Regions from separate parts of the Streptomyces sp. NPDC046939 genome, predicted to be linked through region 1. Evidence: riboswitches for the same ligand, from Rfam matches in the RefSeq annotation. Region 1 holds a riboswitch; each other region holds the start of a gene.
What was found. A riboswitch is a leader RNA that binds a small molecule or an ion and turns the genes downstream of it on or off. The one in region 1 is predicted to bind cobalamin.
Positions count from the first base shown of each region.

Region 2: it holds a riboswitch for cobalamin, as region 1 does, so the genes downstream of both, metE (5-methyltetrahydropteroyltriglutamate--homocysteine S-methyltransferase) here and ABZ877_RS04795 (ribonucleoside-diphosphate reductase subunit alpha) in region 1, are expected to answer to the same signal.
Region 3: it holds a riboswitch for cobalamin, as region 1 does, so the genes downstream of both, ABZ877_RS16105 (ABC transporter substrate-binding protein) here and ABZ877_RS04795 (ribonucleoside-diphosphate reductase subunit alpha) in region 1, are expected to answer to the same signal.
Region 4: it holds a riboswitch for cobalamin, as region 1 does, so the genes downstream of both, ABZ877_RS03775 (HoxN/HupN/NixA family nickel/cobalt transporter) here and ABZ877_RS04795 (ribonucleoside-diphosphate reductase subunit alpha) in region 1, are expected to answer to the same signal.

Region 1 is NZ_JBEYWV010000003.1:168,552-170,742, reverse strand. It holds gene ABZ877_RS04795 (ribonucleoside-diphosphate reductase subunit alpha) at 1-1,008, opposite strand, end outside; cobalamin riboswitch at 1,136-1,272, opposite strand; gene mctP (monocarboxylate uptake permease MctP) at 1,801-2,191, opposite strand, start outside.
Region 2 is NZ_JBEYWV010000006.1:1,473-3,663, forward strand. It holds gene metE (5-methyltetrahydropteroyltriglutamate--homocysteine S-methyltransferase) at 1-1,002, opposite strand, end outside; cobalamin riboswitch at 1,166-1,388, opposite strand; partial or broken gene ABZ877_RS08345 (3-hydroxyacyl-CoA dehydrogenase family protein) at 1,566-1,735, opposite strand; partial or broken gene ABZ877_RS08350 (TetR/AcrR family transcriptional regulator) at 2,078-2,191, opposite strand, start outside.
Region 3 is NZ_JBEYWV010000013.1:16,232-18,422, reverse strand. It holds gene ABZ877_RS16110 (chemotaxis protein) at 1-468, opposite strand, end outside; cobalamin riboswitch at 627-824, shown strand; gene ABZ877_RS16105 (ABC transporter substrate-binding protein) at 889-1,923, shown strand; gene ABZ877_RS16100 (iron chelate uptake ABC transporter family permease subunit) at 1,920-2,191, shown strand, end outside.
Region 4 is NZ_JBEYWV010000002.1:327,990-330,180, reverse strand. It holds gene ABZ877_RS03785 (GNAT family N-acetyltransferase) at 1-109, shown strand, start outside; gene ABZ877_RS03780 (inorganic diphosphatase) at 186-689, shown strand; cobalamin riboswitch at 718-938, shown strand; gene ABZ877_RS03775 (HoxN/HupN/NixA family nickel/cobalt transporter) at 969-2,060, shown strand.

The sequences.
Region 1 (2,191 bases):
CCAGTGCGCCAGGTTGAGGTTGTGGGTGCGGCGCGCGTCCTCGCCGGTGTTGTCGCGCAGCTCCAGGAACTCCTCGATGTCCGAGTGCCAGGTCTCCAGGTAGACGGCGGCGGCGCCCTTGCGGCGGCCACCCTGGTTCACGGCGGCGACCGAGGCGTCGAGGGTCTTCAGGAACGGGACGATGCCGTTGGAGTGCCCGTTGGTGCCCCGGATCAGCGAACCCCGGCTGCGGACGCGGCTGTACGAGAGCCCGATGCCGCCGGCGTGCTTGGAGAGGCGGGCCACTTGGTGGTAGCGGTCGTAGATCGAGTCCAGCTCGTCCAGCGGGGAGTCCAGCAGATAGCAGCTCGACATCTGGGGGTGGCGGGTGCCGGAGTTGAAGAGGGTGGGCGAGGACGGCAGGTAGTCCAGGCGGCTCATCAGGCCGTACAGGTCGGCGACCTCGTCCAGGGCGCGTACGGAGTCGTCCTCGGCCAGACCGGCGGCCACGCGCAGCATGAAGTACTGCGGCGTCTCGACGACCTTGCGGGTGATCGGGTGGCGCAGGAGGTAGCGGCTGTACAGGGTGCGCAGGCCGAAGTAGCCGAAGCGGTCGTCGGCGCCGGTGTCGACGAGCGCGTCGAGCCGTGCCGTGTGGACGCGGGTGAACTCGGCGGTGCGGTCGGCGATCAGGCCCTCGCGGTGGCCGACCGCGATCGAGGCGGTGAAGGAGGTGACGCCCTGCGAGGCGGCCTCGGCGGCGATCGTGCGCGTGAGCAGGCGCGCGGCGAGCCGGGAGTAGACCGGGTCCTCGGAGATCAGCCCCGCCGCGGCCTCCGTGGCGAGCTCGCGCAGCTCGGCCTCGTCGGCGCGGGCGCTGCGGCCGCGCAGCGCGGCGGCGGCGACCCGGCCGGGGTCGGCGCCGGTGAGGTCGGAGGTCAGCTCGGTCAGGGTGCGCAGCAGCGCGGTGCCCGGGGCGTCTTGCTCCGCTGCGGCTGAGACCGGTTCGGCGGGCGGCGCGATGGTCACGTGGGGGCTCTCCCTCGCTCGGCTCGGGGCCCGGCGGGGAGGAGTGGCTCGGGCGCCCGCACGCACGGCGGCACCCTCGTCACCGGCCCATTCCGCGAGGCCCGGACGTCGTCACCACCCGCGCCGGACGGCTCGGGTGGGCTGCGGCAGGTCGTCGGACTCACGCGGGCGCGCCCTGAATGCGCGCTACGTACACCGTTGCGGGACAGCTCCGGATTCGCACCGGATTCCCCTGCGGCTGCAGCGAGAGCGAGCATACATGTTGTGCCGGGTGGGAGGGGCGGCCCCATATGTTGTGTCGCCCCGGGCGAGCCGAGGTGCCGGGGGTCGCGAGGTGGGGGCCGTCGCTGGGTGGGGCGCGGGGTCGTGGTGCCCGGGGTTGTCACGTCGCCGTGCGCGGGGTCGTGGTGCCCGGGGTTGTCGCGTCGGCGTGCGCGGCTCGGGGCGGTCCGGCACTCGATCGGCACGCGCGCGTGGCTGCGAACGACGGGCCTGCGCGAGTGAAGCGGCCCGTCGCTGTGTGGCGTGGGGCGGTTCCGGCCCGGCGCCCGTTGCTCGCGCCGGCGGTATCTGCGCTCGGGCGCGAACGACGGGCCCTGCGTTCGCCGCTCCGTGGTGCAGGGCGGCCCCGGCCCCTGTTGTCTGCGGCGCCCTCGGTGGCGCCGTTCGGCGTTGTCGGGGTGGCGCCTTCAGGGCCGTACGGCCCGTGGGAGGGTCGGCACGCGCGCGTGGATATGGCGAACGGGCCCCTCCAGGAGTGGAGAGGCCCGTTCCGAGTGACGTACGACTTGGTCAGTGGCCGGAGCCCGCTCCGACCACCGGCGGGAGGTCCGTCTGGACGCCCTTGTCGCCCGCGTCGGCGGTGTAGTCGCCGGGGGACGTCTCGTCGATGCCCTCGGGAGCCTTCGCGGCCTTCAGGACGAAGGTCAGGACGACCGTCACGATCACGTTCAGGACGAACGCGGTCAGGCCGATGTACCCGATCTCCCCGATGCCGGGGATCTCCTTCGAGGACCCGCCGAAGTGCTTCTGCGTCGGCGAGGCCACCCCGTACGCGGCGAGCGTGCCGTACACCATGCCGACCGCCCAGCCCGCGATCAGCGCCCACCGGTGGAGCCAGCGGGTGAACAGGCCGCCGACGAGCGCCGGCATGGTCTGCAGGATCCAGATGCCGCCAAGGAGC
Region 2 (2,191 bases), on a different contig from region 1:
GGAGGCGGCGACATCGACGCGGTCGGCGAGCCCGAGGAGGGTGCCGAGGGTGGACAGCGACTTGTGCAGGTCGTTGATCCAGATGTTGCGGCCGTTGACGATACCGGCGACCAGGCGCTTGCCGGGCAGCCCGCCGACGGCGGCCAGGGCGTCCAGGTTGGCGGCGGCGGCCTCCGTGAAGTCTAGCGCCAGCCCTTCGACCGGTGCCTTGGCAAGGACGGGAAGGGCGTTGCCAAGCCGGTCGAAGTAGGAGGCGACGAGCAGCTTGGGCCGGTCGGTGAGGACGCCGAGGTCGCGGTAGGCACGCTCGGCCGCGTTCAGCTCGGCCGGGGTGCGGTCCTGCACGAGGGCGGGCTCGTCCAGCTGGACCCACTCGGCGCCCGCCGCGCGCAGGTCGGCGATCACCTCGGCGTACACGGGAAGCAGCCGGTCCAGGAGAGTGAGCGGCTCGAAGTCGGCCGGCACGCCGGGTGCGGGCTTGGCGAGCAGGAGGTATGTGACGGGGCCGACCAGCACGGGCCGTGCGGTCAGGCCCTGGGCGAGGGCTTCTTTCAGCTCGGCGACCTGCTTGGTGGAGTCGGCCGTGAAGACGGTGTCGGGGCCCAGTTCGGGGACCAGGTAGTGGTAGTTGGTGTCGAACCACTTGGTCATCTCCAGCGGAGCGACCTCTTGGGTACCGCGGGCCATCGCGAAGTAGCCGTCCGTAGCGTTCGCCGCGACGGCGGCGCGGTGTCGCTCGGGGATGGCTCCCACCATGACGGTGGTGTCGAGGACGTGGTCGTAGTACGAGGAGTCGCCGGTGGGTACCTCGTGGATGCCGGCGCCGGCGAGGTGCTGCCAGTTGCTGCGCCGGAGCTCGGCGGCGGTGTCCCGGAGGGCGTCAGCGGTGACGGTGCCCTTCCAGTAGCCCTCGATGGCCTTCTTCAGTTCACGGTTCTGGCCCTGGCGGGGGTAGCCGTACACGGTGGCCCGTGCTGCCGCGGCTGCGGACTTCGATGTCACGGAGATCTCCTTCGCGAGATGAATTTCCCTGGTGATGGGACGAGAGCGCGAAGGGAATGACGAACCGGACGGCCACGACCCCGCGCGGCAAAAGCACGGTCGTACCGTCTGGTGTGTACGCCGACCCGCCCTCGAGGTCACCGGGATGTCCGCGCACGGAATGGTCCGCACGCGGGCAGTTGGCAGGTCTTCGGACTCGCGGGCACGCCCTCCATGACGGAGGACACCTACTGGCCGTCGCTTCCCGGGTCCGGTACGTCGGACCCAGTGCGTGTGACGGCGGTCGTTCTCGCTCACCGCTGCGGGGCAGTCCCGGATTCCCACCGGGTTCCCTCTTACGACACCCCGCCTGGCGGACGGGGCGAACCAGCTGCTGCGGTCAGCCTACGGGGTGGCGCCGCGAAAGGAAGAGCACCGTCCAGAATCCGGAAGGTGAGGAAGAGCGTGCCGAAAGAGGTACAGCGAAGAGCGGGAAGCGCCGCACTCGCACTTCCCGCCCTTTCCCAGTCGCGCCGCGCGGGCCCCTCACCCCTGCGGCGGTGCGAGCCCCTCAGCCCTGGTCGCGGGGCGTGGAGAGATTCGCGGAACTCGTCGTGGAGGGAATCGGCGATCGAGGCGACGGTGTCCAGGCCGATCAAGTCGGCGAGCTTCAGCGGACCCACAGGGTGGGCGCAGCCCAGTTCCATGCCCGCGTCGATGTCAGCGCTGTGGCGAACCCGGACTCCGCCATCCGCCCGGCGCCGTGGGCCAGGGCGGGCCTCGGCCAGCCCCTTCCCCGCGCACCCGAGCGCCGAATCGGCCGCGGTGGGGATCGGGGATGCGATGCGGGGTGCGGAGGGGCGGAACACTTGGCCGGGTCCTTGGTCCAGCGTGGGGCAGACCAGGCTCAGGCCGCCATCAAGCGGCCCAGATTGCGTGACTTGCACTGGAGGGCGGCTGCCCAAGCCTCCTCAGAGGAAACCGGGGCCGCCGGGACCTGAACATCGTTGAGACCGCCGTTTCCTGCTGGCTGCCAGTTCACCGCGATCCCTGCCCTTCCCGCCAGGACCAGCATCGTGGCGGTGGTACTCAGCACGTCCGGGACGCCCCAATGGGCCATGAGCACCAGGATCAGACCGTCGACGACGAAGCCGGGACGCGGCCGACCGGCCTCCTGGGCCCGGCGAGCCGGCTCGGCCACCGCACGCAG
Region 3 (2,191 bases), on a different contig from region 1:
GTGCGCGGTGTGCTCGGTGACGCGGGCGCCCCGGCCGTCCCAGAGGGTGATCCGGTCGGCGGCCACGGCGAGGACCCAGTAGGGGCGCTGCGCGGCGTCGGCGGCGACGAGGTTGCGGGTGAGGAAGGTGTCCGCGAGCACGACGCGCTCGGGCACGGTCCGGTCGACGAGCCACGCCTGGTGCTCGCCGGGCGCCGCGAAGACCAGGAGGCCGTCACGGACGTACGCGAGGTCGATCTCGGCCACCGCGGCCTCCAGCTCGGCGACCACCTCGTCCCGGCGCTCCTCGGTCACGCCGGGGTCCGTGTCGAGCTGGCGCACGGCCTCGCGGACGAGGTTGTCGAGGCGGACGGGGTCCTGCGCGTTGGCGGGCTGCGTCCGGTGGGTGGGCATGGTCAGGGAGACGGCCGGGTAGGGCCGCGGCGCGCGCAGGTCCCGCAGGATCACCGGGTTCAACGAGGAGTGCATGCCTGAGTGCCCTTCTGCCGACGCCACGCCTTCGGTTGCCACCACGCTTCCCATGCTGGGCGCGGGCGGGCATGACCGCCATTCTTGGCGCGACGAGACGTGTGGCCGGTCCGGCGGGGGCGGTGAACGATGGTGGGGGGGGCCGGGCAGGCCCGTGATACGTTCCGTAAGCCAGTCGTACCTTTGTGCGTTTTCGAACGCGTACGGGTCAGGGAATCCGGTGGAAGTCCGGAGCTGACGCGCAGCGGTGAGGGGGACGGGCGGGGCCACTGCCACTGAGCCGCGTGCCGGTTCGGGAAGGCGCTCCGCCAGGACGATCCCGAGTCCGAAGACCTGCTGGCGGCCTCCGGACCGGCATCCGGCCGGGGGTGAACCGTAGGCCGGCTCCGCGTATGGGCCCTGGACGCTTAAGGAACACCCGTGCCCTTCGCACGTCGACTCCGCCCCCTCGCACCGCTGCTCGCGGGCGCCTTCCTCCTCACCGCGTGCGGCAGCGGCGGCGCGGGCCCGGCCGGCACCGCCAAGGGTGCCGACGCCGCCGTCACGCTCGACAACTGCGGCGCGAAGGTCCGCGTCGCGCACACCCCGCGCCGCGCCGTCGCCCTGGACCAGGGAGCGGCGGAGATCATGCTCTCCCTCGGCCTCGCGGACCGGATGGCGGGGACGGCGACCTGGACCGACCCGGTGCTCAAGGGGCTGGAGAAGGCGAACGCCCAGGTGCCTCGGCTCGCCGACCGCTACCCCTCCTTCGAGAAGGTCCTCGACGCCGAGCCGGACTTCGTCGCCGCCTCCTTCCAGTACACGCTCGGCAAGGGCGGCGTCGCACCGCGCGAGAAGTTCGGGGAGCTCGGCGTGCCCGCCTACCTCTCCCCCAGCGACTGCGCGGGCAAGGACAACAGCGGCGACGGCGACGGGGTGCGTACCAGCGCGCTGACCATGGACACCGTCTACGGCGAGATCCGCGACCTGGCGCGGATCTTCGACGTGAGGGAGCGCGGCGAGAAGCTCGTCGCGCGGCTCAAGTCCCGTGTCGCCGAGGCGAGGGCGGGGGTCGACGGCCACGGCGTGAGCGTCCTGTACTGGTTCGCCAACTCCGACTCGCCCTACATGGCCGGGTGTTGCGGCGCGCCCGGCATCGTCACCAAGGAGCTGGGCGTGCGCAACGTCTTCGACGACACGCGCGAGGAGTGGCCGCAGATCAACTGGGAGACGGTCGCGGACCGCGACCCGGACGTCCTGGTCATCGGTGATCTGACGCGCCGCTCGCAGTCCGCCGAGTCCGCCGCGCAGAAGATCGGGTTCCTGGAGTCCGACCCGGTCACCAGGAACATGACGGCCGTACGGAAGGAGCGGTACGTGCTGCTCAGCGGGCAGGCCCTGAACCCCACCATCCGGACCGTCGAGGGCGTGGAGAAGGTGGCCGCCGCGCTGCGCGAGTTCGGCCTGGACACGTGAGACACGTGAGCGCGGCGGTGATCCGGCCCGCCCTCTGCTGGGCGGCGGGCCTGGCGGTGCTCTGCGCGTCGGTCGCCGTCGCCATCACGATCGGCCCCGCGCACATCCGCGTGGCCGACGTGTGGTCGGCGGTCGGTGCCCGCCTGGGCTGGGGCACCTCGGACCTCTCCCCGATCCGCGACGGCATCGTGTGGAACCTGCGGCTGCCACGCACCCTGCTCGCGGCGGTCTGCGGCGCGGGGCTCGCGGTCTGCGGCACGGTGTTGCA
Region 4 (2,191 bases), on a different contig from region 1:
GTTCTACCGCAGCGTCGGGGCGCTGCGCACCGGCACGGCGCCCGCCCGTCCCCCGGCCGTCGCATGGGACCGTCCTGAACTCGTCTTCCCCATCGCCCCCGCCGTCTGAGGGGTTCCGCCCCCGGCCCGCGCGGCGCACACTCGGTGGCAATTCGAGCGGGCGGCAATGCGGCAAGGAGGCCACATTGGGCGGCAGCGAGACGCGCGGCGACGCGTTCGACGTGATCGTGGAGATCCCGCAGGGCTCCCGGAACAAGTACGAGATGGACCATGAACTCGGGCGGATCCGGCTCGACCGGATGCTGTTCACCTCGACCCAGTACCCCGCGGACTACGGCTACGTACAAGGCACCCTCGGCGGCGACGGCGACCCGCTGGACGCGCTCGTGCTGACCGGCGACGCGACGTTCCCCGGCTGCGTCATCGAGTGCCGGGCCATCGGCATGTTCGTGATGAGCGACGAGAAGGGACCGGACGAGAAGATCCTGTGCGTGCCCGCGCACGACCCGCGCCACGCGGAGACCCAGGACATCGAGGACCTCCCCGAGTTCGACCGCCTGGAGATCACCCACTTCTTCGAGGTCTACAAGGACCTGGAGCCCGGCAAGTCCGTGGAGGGCTCGCACTGGGAGGGCCGGGACAAGGCGTACGAGGAGATCCGGCGGGCGCGCGAACGCCGGGAGGGGTAGCCGCCCGAGGCGCCGCGGAGCCCGTCCTCTAAGGTGGGCGGGCCGTGGTGCTCGGGAAGACCGGTGACGGCCCCCAGGGGTCAAGTCCGGAGCGGCCCTCGCCACTGTGATCGGGTTCCGTACCGCCCTCGGGCCGGTGCGGAGCACGCCGTTCCACCAGGCCACTGGCCGCCTCCGGGCGGCTGGGAAGGCAGGAGCGGCGGCGCATGCCCGTAAGCCAGGAGACCGGCCACGGCATCTCACGAAGTGATCCACGAGGTGCTGGAGCGTGATCAAGGCATGACCCTGCCCGGGAACCCCTCTCCCTTCCGCTGGCGCCGGGAGGACACCGTCCGTACGGCGGGCCTCCTGGCGGTGATCGCGGCGCTGCACGTCGTCGCGTTCGGCGTGCTGTTCCTGCTGGTCGTCCCCGAGCACTACGAGGTCGGGGACAAGGCGTTCGGCATCGGCCTCGGCGTCACCGCGTACACGCTCGGAATGCGGCACGCGTTCGACGCCGACCACATCGCGGCGATCGACAACACGACCCGCAAGCTGATGGCGGACGGCAAGCGGCCCGTCTCGGTCGGGTTCTGGTTCGCGCTCGGCCACTCCAGCGTGGTCGTGGCGATGGCGGCGCTGGTGGCGGGCGGCGCGGCGCTCGCCGGAACGCTGCTGAACGACGAGTCCCGCACCCACCAGGTCCTCGGCGTCGTCGGCACGACGGTGTCGGGCACCTTCCTGTACCTGATCGCGGCGCTCAACCTGGTGGCGCTCGTCGGCATCCTCCGGGTCTTCCGGGCGATGCGCGAGGGCACGTACGACGAGCGGGAGCTGGAAGCGCACCTGGATTCGCGGGGCTTCATGAACCGCGTCCTCGGCCGCTTCACCAGGTCCATCACCCGCCCCGGCCAGATGTACCCGCTGGGCTTCCTCTTCGGCCTCGGCTTCGACACGGCGACCGAGGTGACGCTGATGGTGATGGCGGGCAGCGGAGCGGCCGCCGGCCTCCCCTGGTACGCGATCCTGTGCCTGCCCCTGCTCTTCGCGGCGGGCATGAGCCTGTTCGACACCCTGGACGGCACGTTCATGAACTTCGCGTACCAGTGGGCGTTCTCCAACCCGGTGCGCAAGGTGTTCTACAACCTCACGATCACCGGGCTCTCCATCGCGGTCGCGTTCTTCATCGGCACGATCGAGCTGGTCGGCGTCCTGCACGAGAAGCTCGCCCTGACGGACGCCGTGACCGGCTGGATCGCCGGCCTCGACCTCGACAACGTGGGCTACGTCATCGTCGGCCTGTTCGTCGCGGTGTGGGCGGCGGCGCTCGCCTACTGGCACCTGGCCCGGGTCGAGCAGCGCTGGTCGGCGCGGGTCGCCGAGGGTGGTTAGCGGCGGGCTGGTGGGCCTGGCGTGACCAGGGCGCACAGGGGGGCGCGCGGAAGCGGGCCGTTCGGCCCTCGGAGGAGGGTCGACCGGCCCGCATACTCCACCGTCCCCACTGGGGATACTTCTCAGCAGAG